Magnetofaba australis IT-1: one gene and its partner. The protein of the gene in region 2 interacts with the protein of the main gene of each other region in a pairwise test. Links are inferred from orthologs where the notes say so. Each region holds a gene or a part of one and is shown on either strand. Other genes may lie near its edges. The genes, in order: ligA and leuS.

What was found.
Region 1: the proteins of leuS (region 2) and ligA interact in binary tests that used the Escherichia coli proteins (3 or more experiments, as listed by UniProt). The link is inferred for Magnetofaba australis IT-1 from one-to-one orthologs.

The regions. Positions count from the first base shown.
Region 1 is NZ_LVJN01000016.1:42,721-58,148, reverse strand. Bases 5,208-8,299 are described here. They hold ligA (NAD-dependent DNA ligase LigA), read right to left. Parts: upstream 7,900-8,299; coding sequence 5,515-7,899; downstream 5,208-5,514. Other genes in these bases: MAIT1_RS05365 (hypothetical protein), read left to right, coding at 8,295-8,299. In the rest of the region: 23S rRNA (uracil(1939)-C(5))-methyltransferase RlmD, read right to left, coding at 1-538; MAIT1_RS05380 (MORN repeat-containing protein), read left to right, coding at 916-1,503; MAIT1_RS05375 (response regulator), read left to right, coding at 1,670-4,441; more of MAIT1_RS05365, read left to right, coding at 8,300-9,368; MAIT1_RS05360 (hypothetical protein), read left to right, coding at 9,368-10,066; MAIT1_RS05355 (formyltransferase family protein), read left to right, coding at 10,063-10,905; alaS (alanine--tRNA ligase), read right to left, coding at 11,420-14,056; MAIT1_RS05345 (regulatory protein RecX), read right to left, coding at 14,152-14,601; MAIT1_RS05340 (PIN domain-containing protein), read right to left, coding at 14,613-15,014; MAIT1_RS05335 (AbrB/MazE/SpoVT family DNA-binding domain-containing protein), read right to left, coding at 15,011-15,259; flagellar biosynthesis protein FlhB, read right to left, coding at 15,322-15,428. UniProt on the Escherichia coli protein: DNA ligase that catalyzes the formation of phosphodiester linkages between 5'-phosphoryl and 3'-hydroxyl groups in double-stranded DNA using NAD as a coenzyme and as the energy source for the reaction.
Region 2 is NZ_LVJN01000021.1:157,216-172,699, reverse strand. The notes cover bases 4,217-7,364. They hold leuS (leucine--tRNA ligase), read left to right. Parts: upstream 4,217-4,580; coding sequence 4,581-7,148; downstream 7,149-7,364. Other genes in these bases: MAIT1_RS19535 (FAD-dependent oxidoreductase), read right to left, coding at 4,217-4,233. Also shown: MAIT1_RS19545 (CoB--CoM heterodisulfide reductase iron-sulfur subunit B family protein), read right to left, coding at 358-1,251; MAIT1_RS19540 (succinate dehydrogenase/fumarate reductase iron-sulfur subunit), read right to left, coding at 1,525-2,514; more of MAIT1_RS19535, read right to left, coding at 2,542-4,216; LPS assembly lipoprotein LptE, read left to right, coding at 7,546-8,079; MAIT1_RS19520 (bacteriohemerythrin), read left to right, coding at 8,459-11,245; holA (DNA polymerase III subunit delta), read left to right, coding at 11,271-12,344; MAIT1_RS19510 (MFS transporter), read right to left, coding at 12,271-13,488; sodium:proton antiporter NhaD, read right to left, coding at 13,591-15,033; tRNA (guanosine(46)-N7)-methyltransferase TrmB, read right to left, coding at 15,185-15,484.

The DNA of each region.
Region 1 (15,428 bases), on a different replicon or contig from region 2:
TGAGCGCAAACAGCTTTGGATCCAGCACCGGACACTGTTTGAGATCGGTCACCCGGTGGCTGTTGGGGGCGAAAAAACCCACCAATGCGCGGTCGCGCACCCAGCGGATTTTGAGACTGGCGCGACAGCGATAGCCGGTGGCGGGTGAAGCGATGCAGGTTTGCTCAACACACGCTTCGGCCTGATCCCGCGCCACGCCGCCGATGCGGGTGAGCGGGTCGATCACATATTGCCGTTTGGCGTCGTGCTGGGTGGTTTCATCCAGATGCTGCATCTGGCAGCCGCCACAGGCGCCGTAGTGACGACAGAGCGGCTCGACGCGATGGGGGCCCGGCTCGCGCAATGTGACCAGTTCACCGATGGCGTGGCGCTTTTTGATGGTGACCAGACGCGCATCGATGACGTCGCCGGGCGTGGTGTAGGGGATAAACACCACCCGGCCATCATGAAATGTCAGTCCGCGTCCGCCATCGGCCAGACGTTCGATGGTCAAGGGGATGGTGGGTTGCGGCTGAGAGGGGGAGTTTGTTGGCTTCATGCTGCGGAATGTATCATATCCCGCTGCTGATGAACCGATAGAAAGAGAGAGGCTCTCTGTGCATTGAATTTTTTGTTGGTGATCGTCGCTTTCGAAATCATGCGCACCCAAAACCACGCAGAACGACCAATGTTTGCGTGATACAGGTTGAGCTTGCGCTGACTATTGGCCGCCGACAGGTCGGCGGCGGGGTCTGGGGGCAGCGCCCCCAGCGGGGTTTGGGGCAGCGCCCCAAGGTTTGGTCGTTGGGAGCTCGAGGGCGGAGCCCTCGATATCTTCCAGCGCCCATATGTTCAGTTCTAAATGCTAGTGACGATATCTTCTGTTTCCCCATGAATGAAACGTCTGATTTTGGCTTCTTGTGACTCCGTAACGCCATGATCCCTTTTGATCCCTTCTCCCAGGCCCCCACGGTGCTGTTTTGGCTGTTTGTCATGGCCACGCTGGTGCTGTTTGTGATCGCGGTCACCCGGGATTACACCCACTTCTTCTTCCGCCGCGCCGAACGCATTGAGCGACTCAAACGCGGACTGCCGCCCGAATCCAAAAAAACCACCGGCTTTACCTGTTTGCGCGGCAACGCCAAGGAGGGCTTCAGCGTGGTGCGCTTCGCCAATGGCAATGTCTATCGCGGTTACTACCACAAGGGACGCAAACATGGTCAGGGGCTGTTCATCTGGCGCGATGGGCGGCGTTATGAAGGGGAGTGGCGCAACGGGCGCATGAATGGCGTCGGCGTGATGTCTTTTCCCTTAGGCAGTCGCTATGTAGGTCAGTTTGTTAACGATAAAAAGCAGGGCAGCGGCGTCTATCACTGGGCCAATGGCGGCGTTTATGAGGGAGAGTTTCACAATAATCTGCGCCATGGATTGGGCGTTTATGTCTCACCAGAGGGCAAACGCTTTGCAGGCATATGGCGTGATGACGCCTGGGTGGGGCGTCAATCCGAGCGTTTGGTAAAATGATTGACCATGCAGTGATGCAACGGTTTTGTTTTGCTGAATAAGCGCTTATAATCTGCGTAAATAGGATGTGATTGAAACCCACAATTTTGTTAATTAATTGTTAATATTTTTTGGTGTTCGCGTATTTACGCGAACGTCAATCTAGTCCTATGGAGAGCGCCCATCCATGAGCAGCGGCCTCAATCACGAAGCGGAAGAGCCGTTTGACGACTCCATTCGCGTGCTGCTGGTGGATGACCAGGAGAGCACGGCGGTGGGGTTGCGCCGTATGATCGGCGGTCTGGTGGGGCTGCAGATTGAGTACTGCGCCGACCCGCTGCAAGCGGTTGCGCGCATTCAGGCGTTTCAGCCCACGGTCATTCTGCTGGATATTCAGATGGCCCGGCAGGACGGCATCACCCTGCTGATCAAACTGCGCGGCCAGCAGCGCACATCGCACATTCCCATCATCATGCTGTCGGTGGAGGACAATCCCGACACCAAGGCGCAGGCGTTCGCCATGGGCGCCAACGACTATCTGGTCAAACTCCCCGCCTCCAGCGAACTGCTGGCGCGTCTGCAACACCACTCCAACGCCTATATCAACTACTGCCGCCATGAGCGCAGTCAGGCCAAGTTGAGCGCCCAGAGCGCGCAGATTCGCGCCATTGTGGACTCGGCTTTGGACGCTATCGTGTTGTTGGATGAAGAGGGCGGGATTCAACGCGCCAATCCCGCCGCCGCCACGCTGTTTGAACTCTCCCTGAGTCAGTTGCAGGAGATGTCGTTTGCGCAACTGGTGACGCTGCCCGGCGTGGAGTCGGATCACTTCTCCGACCGTATTCAATCCCTGATCAGCCGTCACAACGAGTGCTTGGGCATTCGCGCCAATGGCTCGTTTACACTGGAGGCCTCTATCTCCCCCATGCGCTTGATAGGGCGCAACCACTATGCGGCGCACCTGCGCGACATCACGCTGCGCAAAAGCCAGGAGGCGCAGATTCTCGCCTTCAATCGCACCCTGGAGGATCAAGTCAGAACACGCACCCAGGAGTTGCAGACTATCAACACGCGTTTGGAGTATGAGATCGAAGCGCGGCGCGCGGCGCAACAGCAGGAGCATCGCGCGCTGGAAGCGCAGAATCTGGTCAATCAGTTATTGCATATCGGTCTGACCACCGATCCCCTGAGTGAACGACTCGACGCCATTCTACAAGCGATTATCAACTCCAGCTGCTTGCCCAAGCCCAATGGCGGCGCGGTGTTTATTTTGGATTCTGTGGCGCAGGATCTGAAATTAATGGCCCACCATGGGTTGTCGGAATCGGCCATTGCTCAGTGCGCCAACGTGCCGTCGGATCAGTGCGCCAGCGCTTATCCGGAACGCTCTGCTTCGGGCCAAGTGGAGTTGATGACCTGTGAGATCTCCTGCCTGCAATATGCTTTTGAACAACACAATGTGCCTGTAGAGGGGATGAAATGTATTGCGCTGCTCTCCGGGCGGCGCAATCTGGGCGTTCTGGTGCTGTTTCTGGATCCACGGCAGAAGGCGTTGGATGAGTCGCATCAACTGCTGCTCGATAGCCTGTCGCGTACGTTGGCGATTCTAATTGATCGCGATCGTGTGGAGGTCATGGAGCGGGACAAATTAAGTGCTGAGGCAGCCAACCACGCCAAGAGCGCTTTCCTGGCCACCATGAGCCATGAGATTCGCACCCCCATCAACACGGTTCTGGGCCTGTCGGAACTGCTGTTGGAGACACGGGTGGATGAGGAGCAGTACGACTACCTGCAAACGTTGCATCGCGCGGGCGAAACGTTGCTGGCGGTGATCAACGACATTCTGGATCTCTCTAAAATCGAAGCGGGACAGCTTCATCTGGAGAACACCGTATTCAACCCACGTCATGTGCTGGCGCGTACGCTGGACCTGTTCTTGATGAAAGCGCGCGAAAAGGGCGTGGCGTTGACGCTGAATGTGGATGAGCGCGTGCCTATGCGGGTGTTGGGCGACTCCAACCGTCTGCGTCAGGTGGTGATGAATCTGGTCAGCAACGCCATCAAGTTCACTCAGGAGGGCAATATTTCAGTGGAGGCGCGTCCGCATCCGGATATTGCCGACCATATTCTGTTCAGCGTACAAGACACCGGCATTGGCATCGCCTCGGATAAACAGCAATCGATATTCGAGCCGTTTGTGCAGGCCGAATCCGCCACTACCCGCCGGTTTGGCGGCACCGGGCTGGGTCTATCCATCTGTCGGCAGTTGATTGAAAAGATGTCCGGCGAAATTCATCTGTCCAGCAACCCGGATGAGGGCAGTCGCTTCCTGTTCCATCTGTTACTGCCTGCTGTGTCGGAATCAGTGGATGAGAGCGAACAGAACGCGCAAGCGTTGGCTGATGCAAAAACCGACCAGGAGCGGCGCCAGGATTCCGATCGCCGCAGCAGTGATCGCCGCTGTGGACTGGACCGACGCGCTGAGTTGGAGCGCCGTAGCGGTGATCGGCGCTCGTTGGATCGTCGGCGTTTGCGGCGTCACAAACCGGATGAAGACGCGCCGATTCTCAATGCCGATAGTCGTGAGATTCGTCTACTGCTGGTGGATGACACCGAAGATAACCGCACGTTGATCCGCGCTTTCCTGAAGAATGTTCCCTTGCAATTGTCAGAGGCGGTAAACGGCCAGGAAGCGTTTGAGCAGTTTCAGCAAAACGAGTTTGATCTGGTGTTCATGGACGTGCAGATGCCCATCATGGATGGCCACGCCGCCACCCGCGCCATTCGCGCTTGGGAGCATGAACAGAAGCGTGCCCCCACCCCCATTGTGGCGTTTACCGCCTTTGCCATGCAGAATGATGTCAATCAGGCTCTGGATGCCGGTTGCAACATGCATTTGACCAAACCCATCAGCAAAAACAGACTGTTGGAGGTTGTCAAAGAGTTGACTAGCAATTAGTTCAACGCGTTCACTATTCCCATTCCTGTGCTGACACAGCGTTTTTTTCAAACAATCCCTGCAAAAACTTCTTCAGTCCCTTCCCTGTTATTCCGAAAAATATCTCAAGGCGATCGAATCATTGGTCTCTGAGCAAGAAATTTCGCTTTTTTCGCTCAAGTCAAACCACGCCATTGCCGATACGTTTTGTGAGCGCAATGGAATGGATGGAAATCCCAAATGACTTGGGTCCCATGGAATGGGGGAATGGCTCATGTATCCGTATACCTATCCTGGCATGCTGAGCATCCTGGATCAGCCCAAACGCGGGTCTGATCACACTTCGTCTGACGCGGTTCAGCCCATCTCTTCTCGCGGCCTGAATCAGACGTCTGGGCGAACCTCTCCGGGTTCTTCCCAATCCTCCGATTTCGATTCCATCTTGCAGCAGTGTTTGCGTCGACAGCGTTCCGGCTGATTGCTTGACTGTCTCTTTCGTTGTCGAGTTTTTATGCATAACCTTCTGATAATCTTCAGGAGAGAATAAGAATTCACGGCGGTTCCTGTGTGCCTCAGACACTCAGTAACACGCCAAGCGCATCAAAAAGATGCGTTGATACCGTTTCCCTTTTCCCTTCACTTGGCGGGAGGATCCACCGACGCACTTTCTCATGTCGGCCCTCCCCATTTTTTTATCTATTTGTATGACTTTTATTGTTTTGCTGGATGCGTTGGAAGAGGAAAGATATTGAGGGCTGCGCCCCAAACCCCGCCAGGAAATTATAGTAAGTCAAACCGAGAATCGGACATGCTTGGTTTTTGGATAATGGAAGATATCGAGGGCTCCGCCCTCGAGCTCCCAACTTCCACACCGTGATTCGGGCCATCCATGGCCCTCACCCTTCGGGCTCGCTATGCGAGTCCGATTCGGCAGTCCTGCCGAATCGTGGGCGCTGTCCACACCCGCTGGGGCCGCAGGCCCCAGACCCCGCCGCCGACCAGTCGGCGGCCAATAGTTAGCGCAAGCTCAATCTGCGTCACGCAAACATTGGCTGTTCTGTGCGGTTTTGGGTTCTCGAGAATCTAAAACGATTTCACGCCATACGCGCTTTTACATCGTCAGGGATGCGCCCGGCCAGCAACTCCGCCAGTCCCGATTCATCCAGCACCGGCACGCCCAGATCCAGCGCCTTGGTCAATTTGGAGCCCGCTTCCGCCCCCGCCACCACACAGCCGGTCTTTTTGGAGACGCTCCCCGCCGCCTTGGCCCCCAGCGCAACCAACCGATCCTTGGCTTCATCCCGCGTCATGCTCTCCAAGCTTCCCGTTAGCACCACCGTCAATCCCGTCAACGGCGTCCCCTGCGCGTCCGCTTCATCGCCCGTTTGGGCGTTTTGAGCAGGCGCCGTTTGCCAAGGCGCCTGAATGGCGGCGACGCCCAACGCATCCAGTTGAGTCAAAATCTCGCGATTGTGCGCCTCGGCGAAAAAATCCAGAATGCGATGCGCCACAATGGGGCCGACATCCTCAATGGCTAACAATTGCGCCTCATCTGCGGCCATGAGGGCGTTGAGATCGGCAAAGTGGCTGGTTAGCGCCCGCGCGGTGGCCTCTCCCACTTCGCGAATGCCCAGGGCAAACAGCAGCCGACGCGGCTCGGCGTTGCGACTGACATCAATGGCGGCCAGTAGATTTTCCACCGATTTGGCCCCCAGACCATCGAGCCGCTCCAGTTCATCGCGCCGCTCATGTAGACGGTAGATATCGGCGATGGAGCGGATAAAGCCCAGGTCGAGAAACTTCTCCACCCACTTGCCGCCCAGTCCGTCGATATCCATGGCGCGACGGGCCACGAAGTGCTTCACCGCCTCGCGCACCTGCGCCGGGCAACTGAGCCCGCCCACACAGCGCAGCGCCTTTTGCGTCCCGGCCTCATCGAACGCCACATGGGAGCCGCATTCGGGACAGGCGGTAGGCGGCTCGAACGGCGCGTTGCGCGGCGCATCATCGGTTTGCGGCATCACCTGCACCACTTCGGGGATCACATCGCCGGCCCGACGCACGCTCACCCGGTCGCCAATGCGCACATCTTTTTGCGCCAGCAGGCTGAAATTGTGCAGCGTGGCGTTGGTGACGGTGACCCCCGCCACCTGCACCGGCTGCAGACGCGCCACTGGGGTCAACACACCGGTGCGCCCCACCTGGATGTCGATGCCGCGTACGGTGGTGATCTCCTCATGGGCCGGGTACTTCCAAGCGATGGCCCAGCGCGGCGCGCGGGCGACAAAGCCCAAGCGCTGCCGGTCCTGTAAGCGATCCGCTTTGAGCACCGCGCCGTCGATCTCATAGGGCAGGCTATCGCGTTTGGCGCCCAGCTGCTCAAAGTAGGCGATGCACCCATCCGCGCCGCGCACGGTGTGAATCTCCGGGCAGACCGGCAGGCCCCATTGACGCAATTTGTTGAGAATTTCCGTATAGGAGTCCGGTAGCGCGCCGTCGGTGACCTGTCCCAAACCATGGCAGAAGAGGCGCAGACGTCGACTGGCGGTGATTTTGGGGTCCAACTGCCGCAAGGAACCCGCGGCGGCGTTGCGCGGATTGGCGAACAACTTCTCCCCCGCCGCTTCTGCTTGTTGATTGATGCGGCGGAAATTCTTCAGGGTCATGAACACCTCGCCGCGCACCTCCAGCAGCGGTGGCCAATCCTCCCCTTTGAGGCGCAATGGCGCATCGTGAATGGTGCGCGCATGGGCGGTGACATCCTCCCCTTCGCGTCCATCGCCTCGCGTAGCGGCTTGAACCAATTCGCCATTGCGATAGAGCAGGGAGATGGCCAGACCATCCAGTTTGGGTTCAGCCACATAGGTGAGAGTTTGCGGTACGGCTTCGAGCAAGGTTTGACGCAAGCGGCGCAGAATCTCCGGCTCTTTGCGTCCGGCGCTGAGCAGCTCGGCGTTGCTCGGCGGCGATGGCGCGTCAGTCAGGTGTGTGGGCAACGCGGTCATGGCCAGTTGCAGCGCTTGCTTGGCCAGTGCGCTCAGACTCATGGGGTCCTTGCCCAGGGAGTCCAGCGTAGTCAGCCCGCGTTCGCTTTTGAAGTTTTCGGCGATTTCCGCCACCACCGACTCCACCAACCCTTCGCGGGCGCGGCGGTCGAACTCCCGCAGCTCCTCATTGCTGAAGGCGTTATCCAGCGACAGCATGGGCACAACGTGTTGCACCTTGGCGAATCCATCCAGCGGCGCGCCGCCCACCCGTTGGGTGGGAGAATCGGCGGTTTTTAGCTCGGGATGCTCCTGCTCCAACGCCTGCAGCTCGCGAAACAGGCGATCATATTCGCTGTCGGGAACCTTGGGTTGATCCATCACATAGTAGTGATGGGCGTAGTCGGTGAGCAGGCGACGCAGTTCGGCGGCGCGTTGAGTCGTAGCGGCGTTGGGCATGGGGATTTTTCGGATTGGCGTGAAACGACGTTTCATTTCTGCACATTTTATGGGGAATCACCCGCTAAGGTCCATTCTTCGTCTGTGATGAAATTGCGCAATGGGTATTGGATGCATCACCGAAATTGCGATGGGTTGGCATGAAACCCGCTATCCTTGGGCAAGCGGAATTCGTGAGTCAAAACTAAAACTGCACAGAACGGCCAATGTTTGTGTGACACTGGTTGGTCTTGCGCTGACTATTGGCCGCCGACTGGTCGGCGGCGGGGTCTGGGGGCTGCGCCCCCAGCGGGGTGTGGGGCGGAGCCCCACGGTGTGGGTTTTGATCTTGGGAGCTCGAGGGCGAAGCCCTCGATATCTTCCAACACCCTTGTATTCACTTTTGAATGCTAGCGACTATTTTCACAGAAATTCAGCCAGGAGAGGGCGACGTGAGCAACGCCCAACCAAGGGTTACGTTTACTCCGCTGCCAGGACGCAGCTTTCTGCATCATCGCGACGCCAAGGGCGGCCTGTGGGCCACGCGCGGGCGTGAGATTTTGTATGGCGACGGCAAACAGTGGCGGCGTCATGGGCGCTTCCCTTTCTGCTCGCCGCGCGACTGGGCCAGTTGGTTCCGTCTGGGACAGCGGGTGTTGCGCGGCGACAAGTGCAATCTCTTCCTCACCAGTCAGGGGCGTCTGCTGGGCATTCGTGGCGGCTGGGTCTTTGCGTTGCCGGATCCTGATGCTGGGCACAAACACTCCTTGCGGCCCCTGTTCGCCATTCAGGGCGACTGCGTGCTGCATGGCGGAATCCATGAAGCGTCGGATGGTTGGATCTACTTTGGCGAGTACTTTCGCAACGCCGAGCGCGGGCCTGTGCGCATCTGGCGCATTGCGCCGGATCTGAGCCAATGGGAGATCGCGCATGAATTCGCCCCCGGACAGGCGCGTCATGTGCACGGCGTGTATGGCGATCCATTTGACCCCAGCGCCATCTGGGCGGCGGTGGGGGATGAAGATGGCGAGTGTTATCTCTACTGCACCCGGGATCGTTTTGCTCACGTCGATCAGTTTGGCGACGGCACACAGCTCTATCGCGCCGTGCGGCTCTTTTTTACGCCGAAGCATATCTGTTGGCTGACCGATAGCAATTTGGCGCAGAACTACGCATGCCGCCTATCGCGACAGGATGGTGTGTTGGAGGTGGGTCAGAAGGTCGATAACTCCTGCTGGTATGGCGCCACCTTGAGCGATGGTCTGATGGTCGCCTTCACCACGGTGGAGGAGGGCCCGGGCATTTTGAGCAATGAGAGTCAGGTGTTGACCAGTCGCGATGGTTTCCATTGGCAAGAGGCGTATCGTTTTACCAAGGATCGCTGGCGTCCCATGAGTTTGTTTAAGTTTGGCGTCATCTCCTGCGCCGAAGGGCCCATGCCGCCGGGTGAACTCTATATCAGCGGCGAAGCGTTGCAGGGCTTGGAGGGACGCAGCGGCATTCTGCGCTGGGAGGAGTCGGCTTAATGGCGCATAGCGTGGAGCAGAAGAGCGTCGCTTTGTGGCGGCGTGGGGTGGCGTGGGTATTGGATCGCGCCGCCGATGCGTTGCAGCAGGAGATCACCCCGGATCAGCGGCAAGAGCTGTTTGCGCGCTGCATTGCGCTGTGTCACAGCGTGGGCGTGGAGACGCTGGACACTGATGAGCGTCACGCCTTGATGGTGGCGTGGACGTGGGGGCATCAGGCCGGATGGGTGGATGCGTCCTGTTCCATATCCATCGCGCCGAGCGATTCAGCGTCGCAAACAAGCGTATTGCAAAGTTGGATGAAAGCGTTACCCAATGACGCTATCGTCACGCCGAAAACCGGCGCGGCGCCGGAACTGGCGCGCTTTCTTCCCCTCTGGGTGAATCATGCCGATGCGCGCTTGGCTGCGCAGATGGAGCGTCTATTGCGGCATATTGAGATTCGGCGTCAGGATTGTCTGGCCGATGGCGCGGGTCGGTCCATGCCGTGGCCGCAGCGCGCGCGTATTGCCGCCGCATTGGCGGAGTATGCTCGCAGGCAACTGGATTGGCGCTTTGTGAATGGCGCGTTGAAATTGACCGATTGGGATTTCCCCCGCTCCCTTCCCCGCCGTTACCGTCCCGGACTGGCCGCCATGGCGTGGGCCATCGCCGCCCAGGAGCAAGCCGTTCAACATCTGTGGGAGCAAGCGCAATGAGCGCCCCCTCTTCCGCTCCTTTGCGCGTGGCGATCCTGGCGCCCATGGATGGCAGTATCTATGCGCGCATGTTGCTGCATCAACTCCAGGACGAAGCCAACATCACCCCCTGCGCCATCGCCATTCGCACCCCATGGACCTGGAAGCGCATGCGCAGCGAGTTGCGTCGTGACGGCGCGCGTCTGCTGCGCAAGGTCAAACGCAAGATGGTGTTTGGCCATCGCGGCGAAACCTTGGTGTCCAATGGCGTGGAGACCCTCACCGCACTGGCCCGCACGCGCGGGCTGGAGGGTGTGGGACTCTCTCAACTGGCGCAGGTCGCTCAGGTTCCCGTCGCCACCTTTGCCGATCACAATGACCCCGATTGCCTTGGCTTCCTGCAACAGGCGCAGCCGGATGTCATCGCCTTTACCGGCGGTGGATTGATCCGCAAGAAGTTGCTCTCTTTAGCGCCTCATGGAGTGCTCAATGCGCATATGGGCATTCTGCCCCAGTGGCGCGGCATGGATGTGGTGGAGTGGCCGGTCCTTTCGACTCCACAACCCTTTGGCGCCGATCTGGGCATCACGCTGCATCGCATGGATTCCGGCGTGGATACCGGCCCGATTCTGCTGCGTCGGGTGTGCCAGGTGTTGCCGGAGGATGATTTCGCCCTCATCCGCCGCCGTCTGGAGCGCATGATGTGGGAGTGCATGCTTGACGCGCTGCGGGGATTGCGCGATGGCGCATTAACCCCCGAACCACAACTTCAAGAGCAGGGACGGCAGTACTATGTGATGCATCCGCGCATTGAAGAGTTAGCCAATCGGCGTTTGGCTGATTGGTTGGAGACACTTTGAGTCAATCGGGTTGAAGATGAAAGATATCGAGGGCTTCGCCCTCGAGCTCCCAACTTCCACACCTTGGGGCGCCGCCCCAAACCCCGCTGGGGCCACAGGCCCCAGACCCCGCCGCCGACCAGTCGGCGGCCAATATAGTCGCTAGCATTCAATAGTGAACATTTGGGCGCTGAAAGATATCGAGGGCTATGCCCTCGAGCTCCCAAGGTCAACATCCAAACCGTGGGCTCCGCCCACACCCGCTTAAGGGTCACAGACCCTTAAGAATCCCGACAAATTTCCGTTGGAAATTTGTCCCATAGTCAGCGCAAGTTCAGCCTGCGTCACGCAAACATTGAGCGATTTGGATGTGTGTCATTCTGGATTCAAGCGACTATAGTTAGCGCAAGCTCCACCGACGTCACGCAAACATTTTGGTCGTTTTGTGCAATCCTGGGTTTCGCTTGCCGAAACGTAAATCGGCCATCTCCCTAGGAAGATGACCGATTGGATTCCGCACTTATCAAATTTCAGTTTAGCCGAGCTGTTCCCCCAACCAACCGGGAACCGCCTTCAGCAGCGCCGCAATCCCCGCCGGATCGCTGCCGCCGCCCTGAGCCATGTCGGGACGTCCGCCGCCCTTGCCGCCCACGTGGGGCGCGGCGAACTTCATCAGATCGCCCGCTTTGACTTTGCCGGTCAGATCCTTGGTCACCCCGGCGATGAGGGCCACTTTGTCCTCCCCCGCCTGCGCCAGCAGAATCACCCCGGAACCCAGTTGATCGCGCAGACGGTCCAGCAGATCGCGCATCGCTTTGGACTCCACGCCCTCAATCTGCGTGGCCAGCAGTTTGACGCCGCCCACCTCTACGGCTTTGGCCAGCAGATCGCCCACCATGTCGCCCGCTTTGGCCGCCTGCATCTTCTCCAGCTCTTTTTCCAGCTCCTTCTGCTTGGTCAGCAGCTTTTCGATGCTCTCAGCCAGAGCGTCCGGGCGGGTTTTGAGCAGTTGCGCGGCGCTCATCAGCGCCTCTTTCTCATTGCGGAAGGTCTCCCGCGCCACCGGCCCGCACACGCCTTCAATACGGCGCACACCAGCCGCCACGGCGCTTTCGCTGGCGATGCGGAACACCCCCATGTCGCCGGAGCGGCCCACGTGGGTGCCACCGCACAGCTCCAATGAGTCGCCAATGCGCACCACCCGCACCTCATCGCCATACTTCTCGCCAAACAGCGCCATGGCCCCGGCGGCCACTGCCTCATCGGGGGTCATCACCGTGGTCTCTTGGGCGGCGTTGGCGCTGATGGCGGCGTTGACGCGATCTTCAATCTCATTCAACTCCGCAGGCGTCACCGCCTGGAAGTGGGAGAAGTCCAGACGCATGCGGCCATCGCTTACATGGGAGCCTGCCTGCTTCACATGCTCGCCCAACACCTGACGCAGCGCATGGTGCAGCAGGTGGGTGGCCGAGTGGTGCAGACGGATCAGATGACGGCGCACGGTGTTGACGTTGAACTCCGCCGCTTCGCCCACTTTGATGGCGCCTTTGGCCACATGGCCATGGTGCACGATGAGGTTGGGCAGCGGTTTTTGTGTATCCGTGACAATGAAGCGCGCGCCATCGGCGGTTTCGATCACGCCGGAGTCGCCTACCTGACCGCCCGACTCGCCATAGAACGGCGTCTGGTTGGCGATAAGCGAGCCCTTGTCGCCCTCGGCCAGGGACTCCGCCAACGCGCCCTCTTTGACCAGCGCCGCCACTGCGCCGCTGGCGCTTTCGGTCACATAGCCGAGGAATTCGCTGCCGCCCACCTTCTCCTGAACTTCGTGATAGATGGCCCCAACGCTCTCTTCGCCCGAGCCGGCCCAGGCGGCGCGGGCGCGCTTACGCTGTTCGGCCATATGGGCGTTGAAGCCCTCTTCATCCACGCCGATGTTGCGGTCGCGCAGAATGTCGGCGGTCAGGTCCAGTGGGAAGCCATAGGTGTCATACAGGGTGAACAGGGTCTGCCCATCCAGCACGTCGCCCGCTTTGAGACCGGCGGCGTTCTCCTCCAGAATCTTCAGACCGGCGCTTAAGGTTTTGGCGAAGCGCTTCTCTTCGGTTTCGATGATCAGGGCGATGGCGTTGCGCTGTTCGGCCAGCTCCGTATAGACGTCGCCCATGTGCGCGGCCAGCACCTCCACCAGTTGATGCATGAAGGGCTGTTCAATACCCAGCAGTTTGCCGTGGCGCATGGCGCGACGCATGATGCGCCGCAGCACGTAACCGCGCCCTTCGTTGGAGGGCAGCACGCCGTCGGCGATGAGGAAGCAGGCGGCGCGGATGTGGTCGGCGATCACCCGCAGGGAGACGCGCTGCTCATCGGAGCAGCTGACATAATCCACTCCGGCGATGGAGCCCGCCGCCCGCAGCAGCGGTTGGAACAGATCGGTGTCATAGTTGTTCTGCTTGCCTTGCATCACCGAGGCGATGCGTTCCAGACCGGCGCCGGTGTCGATGCTGGGTTTGGGCAGCGGATTGAGATTGCCGTCGCTATCGCGATCATACTGCATGAAGACCAGGTTCCAGATCTCCACAAAGCGGTCGCCATCCTCATCCTCCGAGCCGGGAGGACCGCCCGCCACGCTGGGGCCGTAGTCGTAGAAGATCTCCGAGCAGGGACCACAGGGACCGGTATCGCCCATGGACCAGAAGTTGTCGTTGGTGGGGATGCGGATCACCTTCTCCGGCGGCAGACCGACGTCCTGGGTCCAGATGTCGAAGGCTTCGTCATCTTCGCTGTAGACGGTGACCAAGAGACGCGCCGGATCCAGCTTCAGCTCTTCGGTGACGAAGCTCCAGGCAAAGGGAATCGCCTCTTTCTTGAAGTAGTCGCCAAAGGAGAAGTTGCCCAGCATCTCAAAGAAGGTGTGGTGACGCGCGGTGCGGCCCACATTCTCCAGGTCGTTGTGCTTACCCCCGGCGCGCACACACTTTTGCGAGGTGACCGCGCGGGTGTAGGGGCGCTTCTCTTCGCCGAGGAACACGCTTTTGAACTGCACCATGCCGGCGTTGGTGAACATCAGCGTGGGGTCGTTGCGTGGAATCAACCCGGAAGAGCGCTCATGGGTGTGTCCATGCTTCTGAAAATATTGAATAAACCGTTTGCGAATCTCATTGCCGGTCATGACTGCCTCATACGCTTGACAAGGGCGCGCCGCGCACAGGTCACGGGCTGGATCGTTCAAAAACGGGGAAGTATACCACAAGGAAGCGGGCGGCGTCAGAGCCCTAAAACGCTACGAATGGTCTCACTGTCAAATCCGCGCCGCAGGAGGAAATCATAGCGTCGTTTGATCTCCCGCCGATCTGTCGTGGATGCTTCGCCAAAGCGTTTGATCAGCGCCTGCAGCGCCTGTTCCCGGGGATCGTTCTCCGGACGCTCCAGCGCCTCATCCAGAGCCAGGTCGATGACGCCGTCGGCCACCCCTTTGGCGCGCAACTCCTGACGAATGCGCTGGGCGCCTTGGCCGCGTCCCAGGCGGCTTTTGACCATCATCGCCGCATAGCGGGCGTCATCCTGATAGCCCAACTCCTGACAACGCGCCAAGGCGGATTCCGCATCCTGGTGGGAAGCGCCGTTTTGCTTTAAACGACTCACCAACTCGCGGGCGCCGTAGTCGCGTCGCGTAAGCCAGCGCAACGCCTGATCATAGACCTCTGCGGCGTCCATATCCTGCTGTTTCAGCTGAGAAGGTGAAAGAATGGATTGTGCTTGGCCGCGTGTTTGTCCAGCGTGATGGTGTGACGGCATCCCGCCTGTTGATTGCTCAGAGCGATCAGACAATCCGGCAGATCCAGCGTATTCTCTCGAGCTTGAACCAAAGCAGCGCGCAGTAGGTCGATCCGCTCTACATCAAAATAGGCGGCGTTGGCGATGCGTTCGATGGTGTCGAGAATATCCCCATGGGAAATTTCATAGGCGGATCTGAGCACCCAGACCAGCTCACAAATCACAATCAGGGTGATGCGTCCCGGCGTTTGTGGCGTGCAGTGTTGTTGAATGTATTGCGTCGCCTGCTGCGCCTGTGTTGGTTCGTCCCAAGTGAGGAATCGAACCAGAACGTTGGTGTCCAGACCAATCATCGCGCCTGTTTTTTTGCCTCTGTGGCGATGGCGGCATCCATCTGTTCCAGTGTTACCGGCGCGCGTTTGGGTTGGTGCAGAATACCCGCCAATTCCGTGATATCCGCATTTAGGGGCGTGAGAATCACCGCGCCATCCGTTGTGAGTTGGAAAGAGACCTTATCGCCTGGATGCAGGTGAAAATGGTCCCGCACCGCCTTAGGCAGGGTGATCTGTCCTTTACTGGTGAGCGTTGCGGTGGGCATGGCGCGACTCCTGGGTTGACCCTTGATTCCTTACTCACAGTAAGGTGATCAGAAGAGGAGAATCAAGCGGTTTCCCGATGCACAGCGTTGCGATGCAGCACCCGCTGCGCCATCTGTTCGCTGCGTCCGCGCAGGTTGTAGACATAGGCCAGCACTTCGGCCACCGCCT
Region 2 (15,484 bases):
TGCGCAAAAATTTCGTCGCTTCCGACGCAAACACTTTTACTTTGTATAGGTTGGCGGGTTCTACTGCATTCGCTCCTGTCGGCTGCGCCGACAGATCGCTCACTGCCGTTTCCCCGACGGCCTCCTTGCAGGCTTCTGGTTTCTCGCTTCTCTTTGGGCTTTTGCTGGCTCGGCGATTGTTCAGTGGGGAAACGGCCAAAGACAACGGCAAAAGCCACGGCAAACCGTGGGGCGCTGCCCCACACCCCGCTGGGGTCGCGGACCCCAGACCCCGCCTGCGGCCAGCCGCAGGCCCCTTACACAGCGCTAGGACGCCCAGCGTCACGCAGACACTGGGCGCCCCGTGCCGGTTGCTGATTACAGTACGCCGCGCTCCACCAGCGCCGCCCTTGGGCTCACATGCAGCCGGTTCAGGCCCAGCTTCTTGTCGCTGATGCCCATGGCGCAGCCCAACAGTTGCGCAAAGTTCATCTCCGGCAAGCCCACCTCCCGGCCCACCGTCTTCTCCGCAATGCCCTGATACGCGCCCATGGCCATGTCGCACAGCGTGCATGGGGTGATCATCACCTCCGCGCGCGCGCCCTTGGCGCTCTCCAGATTCTTCATCACCATGCCGCGCATCTCATCGGCATCCGACAACATGATGTGGAAGCCGCAGCACTTGTCACGGCCATCGTAGCTCACCGGCTCGCCGCCCATGGCTTCGATCAAACGGTCCAGATGGTCCGCCTTCTCGCCCGCCTTCTCAGTGGCGAAAATCTCCGATGGCCGCAGATTGTGGCAGCCGTAGAACGGCGCCACCTTCATGCCGTTGAGCGGTTTGGAAATCTTATTCTTCACCTGCTCCAGGCCCACCTCTTCGGTCAGCACCCAGGCCAGATGACGCACCTCAATGGAGGCCTCATAGGCTCGCACGCCGCCCTGTTTGAGCACGTTATTGATCTCGTCGAGCAGATCCGGCTCGTTCTTGAAGCGGTAGTTGGCGTGGGAGAGGGTCTGCGTGCAGGTGTTGCAGATGGTCAGAATGTCGCGCCCGGCGGCTTCCGCCTCGCTGAGAATGCGCGCGGCCACTGACAGCGAAAACGCCGGTTTGCTCTCGCGCAGACTCACCGCGCCGCAGCAGGTGGCTTTGGGCATGGCGTGCAGGGTGATGTCCAGGCGTTCGCACACGGCGCGGGCGGCCCAATCGGCCTCCTTTTGCACCTGTTTGGCGGCGCACCCGGGGAAATAGCTATAAGCCTTCTCGGCCATGGGGCTCTCCTTGAATATCAATGTCCGGCAAGAAGCGGAACATTGGAAAGGTCGTTCTCTCAAGGTTGAATACCGTTACGATGTGACGGTATTCAACCAAACTTGAAACAAGCGCGGAGTAAAACTAACGAGGGTCCAGGGAAATCATTTCCCTGGCGGGTCGAGGGCGGCGCCCTCGTGGGTCCAGGGCAAAGCCCTGGCCGGGTCTGGGCCGGAGGCCCAGCCTCTTTCATCTTCCCCCAAACAACCCGCTAATCCCTCGTGACGCCCACCTTACCCGGCGTCGCTCACAATCGCTTTGGTCTCCACGTCGACCGGGTTCTTCTCCAGGTGCTCATAGATCTTCTTGAGCTCCTCCACATCCTGGGCCTTGTGGGGGAAGGGCGAGGGGATCTTGCCCTTCTTCATCAAGTGCAGCGCATCGCCCATGGCGCCGATGGTCCCGGCGATGCCCACGGAGCGTTGCAGGAGGGTGAACTCGTTGAGATCGCCCACGGTCTGGATATCGCCGTGGAACGCCTGCGCATGGCGGGCGCCGACGCTGTCCAGATAGCCCTTGTCCATGGCGCGGGTGCGCAGCTTGACAATGGCCTCCATGGGCTTCACGTCTTTAGGGCAGACCTCCACGCACATGGTGCAGCGCGAGCAGGACCACACGCCGCCCTCCATCTCCGAGAGAGTCCCCAGACGTCCGGTCTTCTGCCCCTCGCGGGGGTCGGAGACGAAGCGGAACGCTTTGGCCAACGCCGCGGGGCCGAGGAATTTGTCGCTCACCTCGGCCACGGTGCAGTCGGAGTAGCAGCAGCCGCACATGATGCACTGGGTGACGTGGTTGACCTGATCGAAGGAATCCGCGCCGATCTGCAGGGCGGTCTCCGCGCCCTCCTCCAGATAGGGGGTGATGGCGTGGACTTTTTTGAAGAACTTGCCGATGTTGACGGCCAGATCCTTGAGCACCGGCTGGTTGCCCATGGGCGCCAGGGTGACCACGTTGTTCTCATCGGCCACATCGCCGATGTGGGTCTTGCAGGCCAGGCGGGTCTTGCCGCTGATCTTCATGGCGCAGGAGCCGCAGATGGCCGAGCGGCACGACTGCCGATAGGTCACCGAACCGTCGTGTTCGCACTTGACCACTTCCAACAGGTCGAGGATGCGGGTCAGCGGTTTGGCGGGGAGTTCAAAGTCGTCCCAGCGGGTGGCCAGAGAGCCGTCCGCTTGCGGGGTGTTGCGCTGAATGCGCAGGGTATAGGTGATTTCGCTCATGCTGTTGTCTCCTCCCGACCCGGCGCGTTAGTAGACGCGCTCTTTGGGCGTATAGGCCTCTTTGCCCACGGTGCGCACCCCCTCGTAGTCGAGACGAATAGTCCCGGAGGGAGCGTCCCAGAACGCCAGGGTGTGCTTGCGCCACTCGGCGTCGTCGCGTTTGGGGTAGTCGTTGCGGCTGTGGGCGCCGCGCGACTCGGTGCGGTTGAGCGCGCCTTTGCTGATGCACTCGGCGATATCCATCAGGTGACGCAGCTCAATGGCGCGCACCAGATCGATATTGAACACCCGCGACTTGTCGTCCACGTGGATCTTGTCGTAGCGGGCGCGCAGTTCGGGCAGCATCTCCACCACCTTCTTGAGGTTCTCCTCTTCGCGATAGACGCCCACATAGAGGTTCATGGCGGTGGCCATCTCTTCGCGCAGTTTGGCGTGGTTCTCGCCGGTGTCGGGGCGCGCCAGAATCTCGTTGATGTTCTCCTCCACCTCGGTGATGGCCGATTGGGGGAACTCCTTTTGCGTCATTTTGGCGATGGCCTCGCCGCAGGCGCGGCCAGTGACCTTGCCGAAGACGATGGTGTCCAGCAGGGAGTTGCCGCCGAGGCGGTTGGCCCCGTGCACGGAGAGGCACGCCGCTTCTCCCGCCACATAGAGGCCGGGGACGGGGGTGAAGCCCAGTTTGTCGGCGCGGATGCCACCCATGCAGTAGTGTACGGTGGGGCGCACGGGGATCGGTTCGTCGATGGCGTCGATCCCCTCCAGATCCAGCGCCAGTTGGCGGATCTGCGGCAGACGCTCGAGGATCTTATCGCGGCCCAGGTGGCGCAGGTCGAGGAAGATGGCGCCCTCATCGCCGCGCCCCTCCAGAATCTCCATCTGTTCGGCGCGCGCCACCACGTCGCGGGAGGCCAGCTCCAGCTTGTTGGGGGCGTATTTGGACATGAAGCGCTCGCCATCCTTGTTGATCAGATAGCCGCCTTCGCCGCGCGCTCCTTCGGTCACCAGCACGCCGCTGCCGCGCAGGCCGGTGGGGTGGAACTGCACGAACTCCATATCCGCCAACGGCGCCCCGGCGCGCAGCGCCAGGCCCATGCCGTCGCCGGTGCAGATGGTGGCGTTGGTGCTGGATTGATAAACGCGGCCAAAGCCGCCGGTGGCCAGCAGCACGCCCTTGCCCTGCAGGCCGAACACCTCGCCGGATTTCATGTCCAGCGCCACAATGCCGCTCACCTCGCCGTTGGCGTCGGTGGCGATCTTCTGCACGCTACACTCTTCGTAGACCTCCACCCCCGCTTTGACCAGACGCTCCCACAGGGTGTGCAGCAGCACTTGGCCGGTGCGGTCGGCGGCGTAGCAGGTGCGGTCGAAGCTGGCGGCGCCGAACGGACGCTGGGCGATCTTGCCCTTCTCCAGACGCGAAAACGGCGTGCCCCAGGCGTCCATCTCCAGCACCACTTTGGGCGCCTCCTGGCACATCAGTTCGATGGCGTCCTCATCGCCGATGAAGTCGGAGCCCTTGACGGTATCGTAGGCGTGGGATTCCCAACTGTCCTCCGGGTCGATGGAGGCGTTGATGCCCCCCTGCGCGGCGCAGGAGTGACTGCGCAACGGGTGCACCTTGGTGACGATGGCCACGTTCACGCCCGCGTCCAATGCCTCGATGGCCGCGCGCATGCCCGCCAGACCCGCGCCGACGATGATCAGATCATGACTCTTCATCTTGCCTCCGCATCCAGCCGCCTACAGAAACCACGCGCCTTTGCAATCCATCAAAAGCCCGCAGCCGATATAAATTTGTGTGAAAATCAAATAGACCACTACAACGCTGTTTGTGTCAAAAAGATTTGCTTTATGGCATAAAGAATTTTTAGGACCAATGCCCCCTATTTTTATATCGAAGCAAAACCGAGCTTATATCGGAGCGGAGCTTAACAGGCCCAAGCAAAGGGGAAATGGCAATCCGGCGCCCGGCGTGGTAAAAAGATGGGCTCCAAATTTGAATTCGGCGCAGCTTTGCACAAGCGCGCCGCGCTTACGGGATTCAGCACCACAACACGAAGAGCGCCATGGACAGCAAGTACAACCCGCAGGCCATTGAGGCCAAGTGGCAAAAGATCTGGGATGAACAGAAGACCTTCCGCGCCAGCGAGACCGACGGCAGGGATCCCTTCTATCTGCTGGTGATGTTCCCCTATCCGTCGGGGCGCATCCACATGGGCCACGTGCGCAACTACGCGCTGGGCGACGTCATTGCGCGCTATCAGCGCATGCGCGGCAAAAACGTGCTGCACCCCATGGGTTGGGACGCCTTCGGCATGCCCGCCGAGAACGCCGCCGCCGCCAATAACGTGCACCCCAAGGATTGGACCTATCAGAACATCGCCCACATGCGCGATGAGCTGAAGACCATGGGCCTCTCCTATGATTGGGAGCGCGAGCTGGCCACCTGCGACCAGGACTACGCCCACGCTGAGCAGGCGCTGTTCCTCAAGCTGTATGAGAAGGGGCTGGTGTATCGCAAAAAATCGGTGGTGAACTGGGACCCGGTGGACCACACGGTGCTGGCCAACGAACAGGTGATCGACGGCTGCGGCTGGCGCAGCGGCGCGCCGGTGGAGCGCAAGGAGCTGTCGCAGTGGTTCTTCCGCATCACCGACTACGCCGACGAGTTGTTGGCGGATCTGGACAAGCTGGGCGGCTGGCCGGAGACGGTGCGCGCCATGCAGGCCAACTGGATCGGCAAGAGCCACGGGGTGGAGTTCGCCTTCCAGCTGGAGGGGTATGACGATACCCTGCCGGTCTACACCACCCGTCCCGACACCCTGATGGGAGTCACCTTCTGCTCCATCGCCGCCGAGCATCCGCTGGCCAAGGCGCTGGCGGCAACCAATCCTGACGCCGCCGCCTTCATCAAGGAGTGCCAGGCCGCCGGCACCAGCGAAGAGGCGTTGGAGACCCAGGAGAAGAGGGGCTTCGACACCGGCATCAAAGCGATCCACCCGGTCACCGGCGAGAAGGTCCCGGTGTTCATCGCCAACTTCGTGCTGATGGCCTACGGCACCGGCGCGGTGATGGCGGTTCCGGCCCACGATCAGCGCGACTTCGAATTCGCCAAAAAGTACGCCATCCCCATCAAGGTCGTGATTCAACCCGAAGGGGAGGCGCTGGACGCCGCCGCCCTCGCCGAGGCCTACACCGGACCGGGAACCCTGGTCAACTCCGGCCAGTTCGACGGCTTGGACAACGAAACCGCCAAGCAGAAGGTGGCCGAGTACTTCGAGCAGCGCTGCATCGGCAAGGCGACGGTGAACTTCCGTCTGCGCGACTGGGGCGTCTCCCGGCAACGCTACTGGGGCAACCCCATCCCCATGGTCCATTGCGACGCCTGCGGCGTGGTTCCGCTGCCCCCCGAGCAGTTGCCCGCCGCGCTGCCGCCGGATGTGAGTTTCGATCAGCCGGGCAACCCGCTGGAGCGCCACCCCACCTGGAAGCACATCGACTGCCCCAAGTGTGGCCAACCCGCCCGCCGCGAGACCGACACCATGGACACCTTCATGGAGTCCAGCTGGTACTTCCTGCGCTACTGTAGCCCCGACATGGGCGCCGAACCGCTGGATCTGAAGCGGGTCAACCACTGGATGCCGGTGGATCAGTACGTCGGCGGCATCGAACACGCGGTGCTGCACCTGCTCTATTCGCGCTTCTTCCACAAGGCGCTGCGCGATGTCGGTCTGGTGGAGTGCGACGAGCCCTTCACCCGCCTGCTGACCCAAGGCATGGTGCGCAAGGACACCCACAAGTGTCCCGCCCACGGCTGGCGCTATCCGCGCGAGGTGAAGCAGGATGATGAATTCCTGCGCTGCGTGGAGTGCGATAGCGAGATCATCGTCGGGCGCAACGAGAAGATGTCCAAGTCCAAGCACAATGTGGTGGACCCTAAGGAGTTGCTCGACGGCTACGGCGCCGACACCGCGCGTCTGTTCATGCTGTTCGCCGCGCCGCCGGATCGCGATCTGGAGTGGAGCGACTCCGGGGTGGACGGCGCCTGGCGCTTCCTCAACCGGGTGTGGCGTCTGGTTCATGCTTTGATGCAAGTTGCGCCCGGGGCCAAACCGGCTAGCGCCACCCCCGCCGACGCCGATCTGAAGGCGTTGCGCGGGCAGGTCCATGCGACCATCGCCAAAGTGACTGACGACTTCGAACGGCAGTCGTTCAACACCGGCATCGCCGCCATCATGGAGCTGGTCAACGCCATCAAGATCGGCGATGCGCCGCTGGCTGGCGAGGCCGCCGGGGTGATGCGCGAGGCGGTGGAGACGGTGGTGAAGCTGCTGAGCCCGTATGCGCCGCACATCGCCGAGGAGTTGTGGCGGGAGCTGGGCTATGCGGATGATCTGTGCAACCATGCTTGGCCGGAAGCCGACGCTGAGGCGTTGGTGAAGGACGTCATCACCATCATCCTGCAGGTCAACGGCAAGTTGCGCGACCGTTTGGAGGTGGCCCCGGACATCGCCAAGGATGAGCTGGAAAAACTGGCCCTGGCCAATGACAAGGCGGCGGCGCACATTGAGGGCAAGACGGTGCGCAAAGTGGTGGTGGTGCCGGGTCGTTTGGTGAACATCGTGGCCAATTAATCGGCCCGCGCTAAAGTAAAAGTGTGTGCGTGACTCACTGCGAGCTAGCGCTGAGTAATGGGCCGTCGGCTGGCCGACGGCGGGGTCTGGGGGCCGCGCCCCCAGCGGGGTTTGGGGCGGCGCCCCAAGGTTTAGGGGAGCTCGAGGGCTCCGCCCTCGATATCTTATCGTTTTCAAGGTTGTTCGCTCTGTAGCGCCGAATGTGTGCGTGACACAGGGCGAGCTAGCGCTGAGTAATGGGCCGTCGGCTGGCCGACGGTGGGGTCTGGGGGCCGCGCCCCCAGCGGGGTTTGGGGCGGCGCCCCAAGGTTTAGGGGAGCTCGAGGGCGCAGCCCTCGATATCTTAATCTTCCCCTCAATGTTTTCACTTTTCGATAATTAAGCCTGGAGAGCTCCTGTGGCTTTGAGCAAACGCCTGTTCCTCGTGCTTCTGACCCTGCCGCTGGCGGGTTGCTTCGGCTACCACTTTCCGGGTTCGCCGTCGGCGCGTCTGCCGGAGGATCTGCAAGGGGCGGTGGCGCGCATCGCCGGGCCGGGGGCGACGGCGCACCCGCGTTTGGCGCGCCAGCTTCAAGAGCGCATCATCAACCGGCTGGGGCTGCCGTGGAGCCGTTCGGACGGCAATAATCTGATTCTCACCATCCACATGGAGCCGCTACAGCGGGATCTGCGTTTGGAGAACCAGGCGGGGCGGGCCGACCACTATCGGGTCACCGCCAGCGCCCATGCGGCGCTGGCGCAGCCGGGCGCGGCGCCGAGCAAGACGTGGCCCTCGGTGCGAGGCTCGGCCACCTATTATGAACTCAATGTGGCCACCGCCAACCAAGTGGCGCGGGAGCAGGCGGAGAACGAGGCCATGGACCAGTTGGCTGACGCTCTGGTGGCGATGCTCTCCACCCGTTTGAACGCCTCGGAGCCCGCCACGCCGTAATCAGGCGCGGGGGAATCCTGCAAATCACCATCTGGTTATGTAGATTATTTCGTCAGGAAATGGTCTTGGATATGATCAGGGATATATTGAATTTACACGATTTTCCGCAAAATTAAGCTCTCTGTGTCCGCATTGAGGCGGAGCGCTTTGCTGCAGTTGCAAAACTTCTACACCTCCCTCCTGTATTTCCGGTTCAAATCCTGGCCCTGTTCATGCTAAGCTATGTGGCTATTAGCACAGCCGAGGTTCGTTGCGTAACAGTTGAGAATAGAAGCGATTCTTTTTCTTGTTTTGCGCAGAAGCGCGTTGTGGGCGAAAAACGCTCCCACAGCGGCTCGTCTTGATTTGACCACTCGTTTGATGTCAACAGGTGACCGGTATGCCCAATCTGCAAATGGCGCACAAAATTCTACTTGGATTTCTCGCGCCCGCCCTGATTCTGGTGATCATGGGTGTGTGGAGCCATTTCGTCAGCTCCGGGGTGGCGGAAAAGACCCACACCGTGCGCGATGTGAGCTTCCGTCTGGCGCTGCTGGCTGCAGAGACCAAAACCAACGTGGTGCAGGTGCAGCAGTGGCTGACGGATATCTCCGCCACCCGCGGCGCCGAAGGGTTTGATGACGGCTATGGCGAGGCGGAGAACTACGCCAAGTTGACGCTGAAAAATCTGGACGAATTCAAGCACACCTTTGGGCAGATGGGGAAAAACGCCCAGATTGCCGAGGTGGAGAAGATTCGCCTGGCGTTCCTGCCGTGGTACGAAGCGGGCAAGGCCATGGCGCAAGCCTATATCGACGGCGGCCCCGCCGAAGGCAACGTGCAGATGGGCTCGTTTGACGAACAGGCCGAACGACTGCAAGCGGTGCTGGAGCCGTTTTTGGCCGCGCAGATGAAAAGCGCCGATGGGCTGCTGACGGAAGTGGCCGACGATGTGGACAGTTTCAACCATGTGCTGATCTCCATTTCGATCTTCGCGGTGATCCTGGTGGTGATTCTGGCGCTGTTCATCTCCCGCCGTTTGAGTCAGCCCATCAACATTATCGTGGATATCATCAAATCCATGGCCGATGGCGATCTGACCACGCGTTCGCATCTGGCGGACCGCGCCGATGAGATCGGCAATATGTCCTACAACGTCAATCGTCTGGCGGAGAATCTGGCGGGCAACATCCGCACCATCAACCTGCAGGCGGCCAATATCAGCGCGTTCGTGGGCGAGATCGTCACTCTGCGCACCGGCTTGGGCGAGAACAATCGCTCGCTCACCGCCATCGCCGCGCAAGTCTACGACGAGAACCAGACCCTGACCGGGCAGATTACCGAGATTCGCGGCAACGTCAGTCAGGCGGTGCAGAACCTCGACGAACTCTTTGCCGCGTTCCAGGACGTCAGCGCCGGGGTCTCCACCATTGCTGGCGGCGCCGAAGAGGCCAACGCCAATGTCAGCGCCATGGCGCAATCGGCGCAGAACATGTTGGGCGATGTGGGCGATGTGAACACCCGCATGGGGCAGATGAACGGCGCCGCGCAACTGGTCTCCTCCTCCGCACGCGAAGTGCAACAGTCCCTGCAGGGGGTGCGTCAACGCTGTCAGGCCGCCGCCGCCGAGTCGCAACAGGCCAATGGTTTGGCGCGTAGCGCCGCCGATGTGATGACCCGTCTGTCGGACTCGGCGCGGGAGATCGACAAGGTGGTGGAGATCATCAACGACATCGCCGAGCAGACCAACATGCTGGCCCTGAACGCCTCCATTGAAGCCGCCGGGGCCGGTGAGGCGGGCAAAGGCTTCGCCGTGGTGGCCAACGAAGTCAAAGGGCTGGCCTCGCAGACCGCCGAAGCCACCCGCACCATCTGGCGGCAGATCGACGAAATCCGCTCCCTGGTGGGCAGCGCTGAAGAGAACACCCGTGAAATTCGCGGCGCGGTGGGCCGCATCGCCAGCGCCAACGAAGAGATCAATCAGGCGGTGGACGAACAGGGCCACGCCACCGATGAGATCGTCTCCTCGTCCACCTCGCTGACCAGCAGCTCCGAACAGGTGCTCGGCAGCATGGTGTCGTTGCAGTCCGCCGCCGAAGAGGTGGCCCGCGCCGCCGACGAGGCGGCCAAGGGCGCCCACGAGATCGCCACCTCCACCGAACGCATCGCCGCCTCCAATACCCAGATGGAGAGCAAGGCCAAAGAGGCGGTGGACGCCACCAACGCCATTCAGCGCGTGGTGGAGGAGACCAATCAGGTGGCCGAACGGGTGCGCGGTCGGGTGGAGGAGACCCAGAGCGTGGTTACCGCCATGCGCGGCTCGGTGCAGATGTTCAACGCCTTGAGTCTGGTGGCCACCGAGGTGAGCGACGCTCTGTATGCGGCGCAGTCGCGCATCGACGTGGGCAAAGAGCCCTATGATGTGCGCAAGATCAAGAGCACCGTGCTGGCGATGATGGCGCAGGTGAACAAGGCGGTGACGCTGATGAATCCCGCCATGGCCTCACGGGTGGCCGATCCCAACTGCTGTTCGCTGGCCAAGTGGCTCACCGAAGAGGCGCCCGAAGAGATGCGCGCCCTGCCGCTGTTCCAGAAGATGCTGGAGACCGCCGGACAGTTCCGCAAGACCGCCGCCGAGATCGTGCAGATGATCCACTCCGGCGATCAGGCCGCCATCGAATCGGCCATGCGCTTCTTCCAGGAGCTGCGCTCCACCTTCTTTGACCAGCTCGACCAGCTCTACATCGGCCGCACCCAGGACAAACACGCCCTGGCGCCGGCCATGCGCTGGCGCGATAGCCTATCGGTGGGCGTGGCGCAGATGGACGTGGATCACAAGCAGTTGGTGGAGATCATCAACGAACTGCACGCCACCCTGGAGCATAAACTGGGGCAGTCGGTGATTCGTGAACTGCTGGAGAAGCTGGTCAACTACACCGCCACCCACTTCAAGCGCGAAGAGCGCCTGATGGAGGAGCACAACTATCCGCAACTGGATAGTCAGAAAGCGTCCCATGTGAAATTTATCGCCTATGTGCAGGAGCAGTTGGGCGTGCTGGACAAAGGCGGCGTGGATGAGAGCCAGTTGCTGCACCTGTTCAAGTTTCTACAGGATTGGCTGGTCAAGCATATCCAGCATGAGGATATGGAGTACAAACCCTTCTTTGCCGACCTGGGCGTGAACTGATTCGCCGCCGCAGGAACCGCGCGCCATGAAGCTCAAAGAGCAGGAGCTGGCCGGACGCCTGAAGAAAGGCGAAACGCCGTGCGTGGTGTTGCTGTTTGGGGCGGAGCAGGGGCGCATTGCGCGTCAGGCCCAGGCGCTCTCCCTGTGGGCGCTGGGCGGCGACGCCGACGCTGATTTCGACGCCGAGAGCTTTCAAGCGGGGGAGCTTAAGGATGACGACGCCATCTCCCGCTTCTCCTCCAGCCTGCGCGCGCTGCCGTTTCTGGCGCCGCGCCGGTTGGTGCGTCTGAAAGAGGCGCACACCCTGCCCGCCGCTGCGCGCGAAGAGCTCAAACTCTATTTAAAAGATCCCGCCGACAGCACCCTGCTGCTGATCACCGCCGGCGAACTCGAAGCCAAGAACGCGGTGCGCAAAACCGTGGAGGGGATGGACGCCGGATGGGCGGCGCCGTTCTATCCATTGGAGGGGGCGGCGTTTACCCAGTGGATCGAACAGACTCTGCGCGCCAGCGGCTTCGCGCCGGAGCGCGACGCCCTGGAGCTGCTCACCGAACTGCTCACTGGCGACACCCGCGCCGCCGAACCGGAGTTGGAGAAGCTCAAGAACTATGTGGGCGAGCCGGGTCCGGTGCTTGTGAGCGATGTGGCGGCGGTGGTGAGCAACGCCTCACTGCACAGCGGGTTTGAACTGGTGGCGCAACTGGTGGCTGGCAATGCCCCCGCCGCGCTCAACACCATGGCGCGGTTGTGGGAGCACGACGCCGAACCAATCCCCCTGCTGGGGCTCATCGCCGCGCGCATCCGTCGCATCGCCATTGCGCAGACGCTGCTGGCCGAGGGCGCACAGCCCAAGTCCATTGCGGGAAAATTGCGCATCTTCTGGAAGGAGCAGGACGCCTTTTTCGCCCAGTGCCGACAGCTCTCGCCCCGGCTGTTGGCGGCGGCGCTGGAGCAGTGTCTGGAGGCCGACAAAGGGCTCAAAGGGATGGATGGCCGTCCGCCGGAGCAGGTGATGGAGAGCCTGGTTATGGCGCTGGCGTCGCTGTTTGGCGCTCGCGGGCGTCCGCAATCCGGTTCCGGTAGCTCCAGAAGAGGATAAACACCACCACCAGGCCGATGGCGGCGAGGAAGTTGACATGCCCGCCAAACGGCGCAAAGGCGAAGCCCCCCCACAGCGGGCCCAGCACGCGGCCCAGGGCGCTCATGGATTGGAACAGCCCCATCATCACGCCCTGATGCTCGGCGTTGGTGTTGAGGCTGACCAGACTCGACAAACCGGGATTGACCAGACCGGCGCCCACAGCGGTTAACGCCAGCGATCCCAGCAGCATGGCGTAGTCGCTGGCCATACCCAGCAGCAGCCAACCCACAAACACCAGAATGATGCCGATGCGGGTGAGCTTCTTTTCGCCCAGTTTCGGCGCCAGACGCCGCACCAACCCGCCCTGCACCAGCACCATGACGATGCCCACATAGGCGAACAGTTTGCCCGCCTCATACATCGCCTGCGGCTCCCGCCACGCCATCACCTCCTGCGCCCACAGCGGCAGCACCACCTCAAACGAGGCGAACAGGGTGACGTAAAGTCCGCCCAGCAGGCACAGCGCCAGCGCCGCCGGATAGCGGCCAGCGGTGCGCCACGGCTCCAGCGACAGCGGATGCGGACGGCCGCGATTCTCGCCCCCCGCCTGCTTGGTTTCGGCCAGTAGGAAGATGGCGGCAATGGCGTTGAGGAGGGTGACCGCCGCCGCCGCCAGGGGCGCGGCGCCCGCGCCGTGCTGCGACAACAGACCGCCCAGCGCCGGACCCACCACAAAGCCCAAGCCAAACGCCGCACCGATGATGCCCATGCCCTGGGCGCGCTTCTCCGGCGGCGTGAGGTCGGCCATGGCGGCCTGGGCGGCGGCGATATTGGCCCCCATCACCCCGGCCACCGCGCGCGAGATCATCAAGATGGTGAAGGATTCGGCCAGGCCGTAGATGAGATAGGAGAGCGCCGAGCCGAACAGGCCGATGATCAGCACTGGCCGCCGACCGATGCGGTCCGATAGACCGCCCCACAGCGGCGCGCAGAGGAACTGCATCAGGGAGTAGATCGCCATCAGCCAGCCGATTTCGGCGGGGGAGGCGAGAAAGCGCGGGTCCGAGGCATAGAGCGGCATCAGCGGCAGCACCATGCCAAAACCCAGCAGATCGAGAAATACGGTAAAGAATATGATGCCTATAGAGGCTTTGCGCTGCATATGTCCGCTCCAAACGCGGCGGCGGCCTCCAGAAGGGAGGCCGCCGAAATCTGGCGGGGCGACAACCGGAAAAGAGGGGAGGCGTCGCGCGGAGTCCGTCGATTAGTTGACGTAATGTGTGGCTTGGCCGATGAGGTCGCTATTGATCAAGCGGTGCGCCACGATGCTCACAACATACCCCAGAGCGATCACCGGGGTCCATTTCAAGTGTCCAAAGAAGGTGTACATGCCGCGCGCCTGACCCATCAGGGCCACGCCCGCCGCCGAACCGATGGAGAGCAGACTGCCGCCCACGCCTGCGGTGAGGGTCACCAGCAGCCACTGCCACAGATCCATCTCCGGGTGCATGGTCAGCACCGCAAACATCACCGGAATGTTATCCACGATGGCCGAGAGAACGCCCACGGTGACATTGGCCGAGGTGGGGCCCCAATCCAGATACATCACCGAGGAGACCGTCTCCAGATAACCAATCGTGCCCAAACCGCCCACACAGAGGATCACGCCGAAGAAGAACAGCAGCGTATCCCACTCGGCCTTCTCCACCTTCTTGAAGATGTCGAACGCCACATCGCCCGCTTCAGCGTGGGGATCGCCCATTTTGCGATGGGCGGTTTTCTTCAGATAGTAAGCGAAGAATTTGAGGAACGCCAGACCCGTGGTCATGCCCAGCATCGGCGGCAGATGCAGGAAGTTATGGAAGCTCACTGCGGTGATGATGGTGAGCAGGAACAGCATGATGATGACCACGCCGCCGCGCTTGATCAGCACTTCGTCGTTGCACGGGGGCGGCTTTTCGTTGGGCGCCGAGAAGCTCATGATGATGGCGGGCAGCAGCCAGTTGATCAGCGACGGGATGAACAGGTGGAAGAAGGTGCCGAAGTGGACAATGCCCTTCTGCCACACCATCAGGGTGGTGATGTCGCCAAACGGGCTGAAGGCGCCGCCGGCGTTGGCGGCGATGACGATATTGATGCAGGCCACGCCCACGAAGGTGGGGTTGCTGCGGCCCACCGCCAACACCACCGCGCACATCAGCAGGGCGGTGGTGAGGTTGTCGGCGATGGGGGAGATGAAGAACGACAGCAGGCCGGTCATCCAGAACAGTTGCCGGAAGCTCAACCCCGAACGCACCAGCCAGGCGCGCAGCCACTGGAACACGTTGCGCTCGTCCATGGCGTTGATGTAGGTCATCGCCACCAGCAGGAACAGGAACAGTTCGGCGAATTCGAGGATGTTGTGACGCACCGCCTGTTCGGAGGAGGAGTGGTCGCCGTGGGCGCCGTAGACCCAGGCGATGCCCGCCCAGATCAGGCCCGCCGCCAGGATCACCGGCTTGGATTTGCGCAGATGGGTGTACTCTTCGGCCATGACCAGCGCATAGGAGAGGGCGAACAGCAACAGCGCGGTGGGACCGACCCAGGTGTCGCGCAGATTGACCACAGCGCCCGCCTCGGCGGCGGCGGCGTTGGCCCAGGCGGCATCGCTCCCCGCCAGCAGCGCCACTGCGGCCAAGATGGCCAGTAGAATGCTCTTGGCAACCATCCTTCAGCTCTCCTTATCAGCGGCGTTCCAGGCCGCGCCCGGAACCGGGCCGACAGACGCGCTTTACGGGTTCATGGTTATAGCATGGTTTTGCCCGTTTTGGCGCCGGATTGACGACGCTGCGGCGTATTTCCCGGCAGGCCTTGGGGCGCTACCGTCGGCGGTAGCTCAGGTAGTGGCTCTTGCGTCCGGCCAACCACCCTTTGCGTTCGAAATTGGTGATGATCCACCAATCCGGTTGCGGCGCGAATTGACCCACGCCCGCCAGATTTTCAAACGCCGGGTGGGGGTCGATGTGTTCGAGCATCCACTCGGCGTAGTTCTCCCAGTCGGTGGCTAGGGTGAAGGCCGCCCCTGGGCGCAGTTTGCGCGCCAGCAGGTCGAGGAAGTCGGTCTGGATGATGCGCCGCTTGAAGTGACGTTTTTTGCGCCACGGATCGGGGAAGTTGAC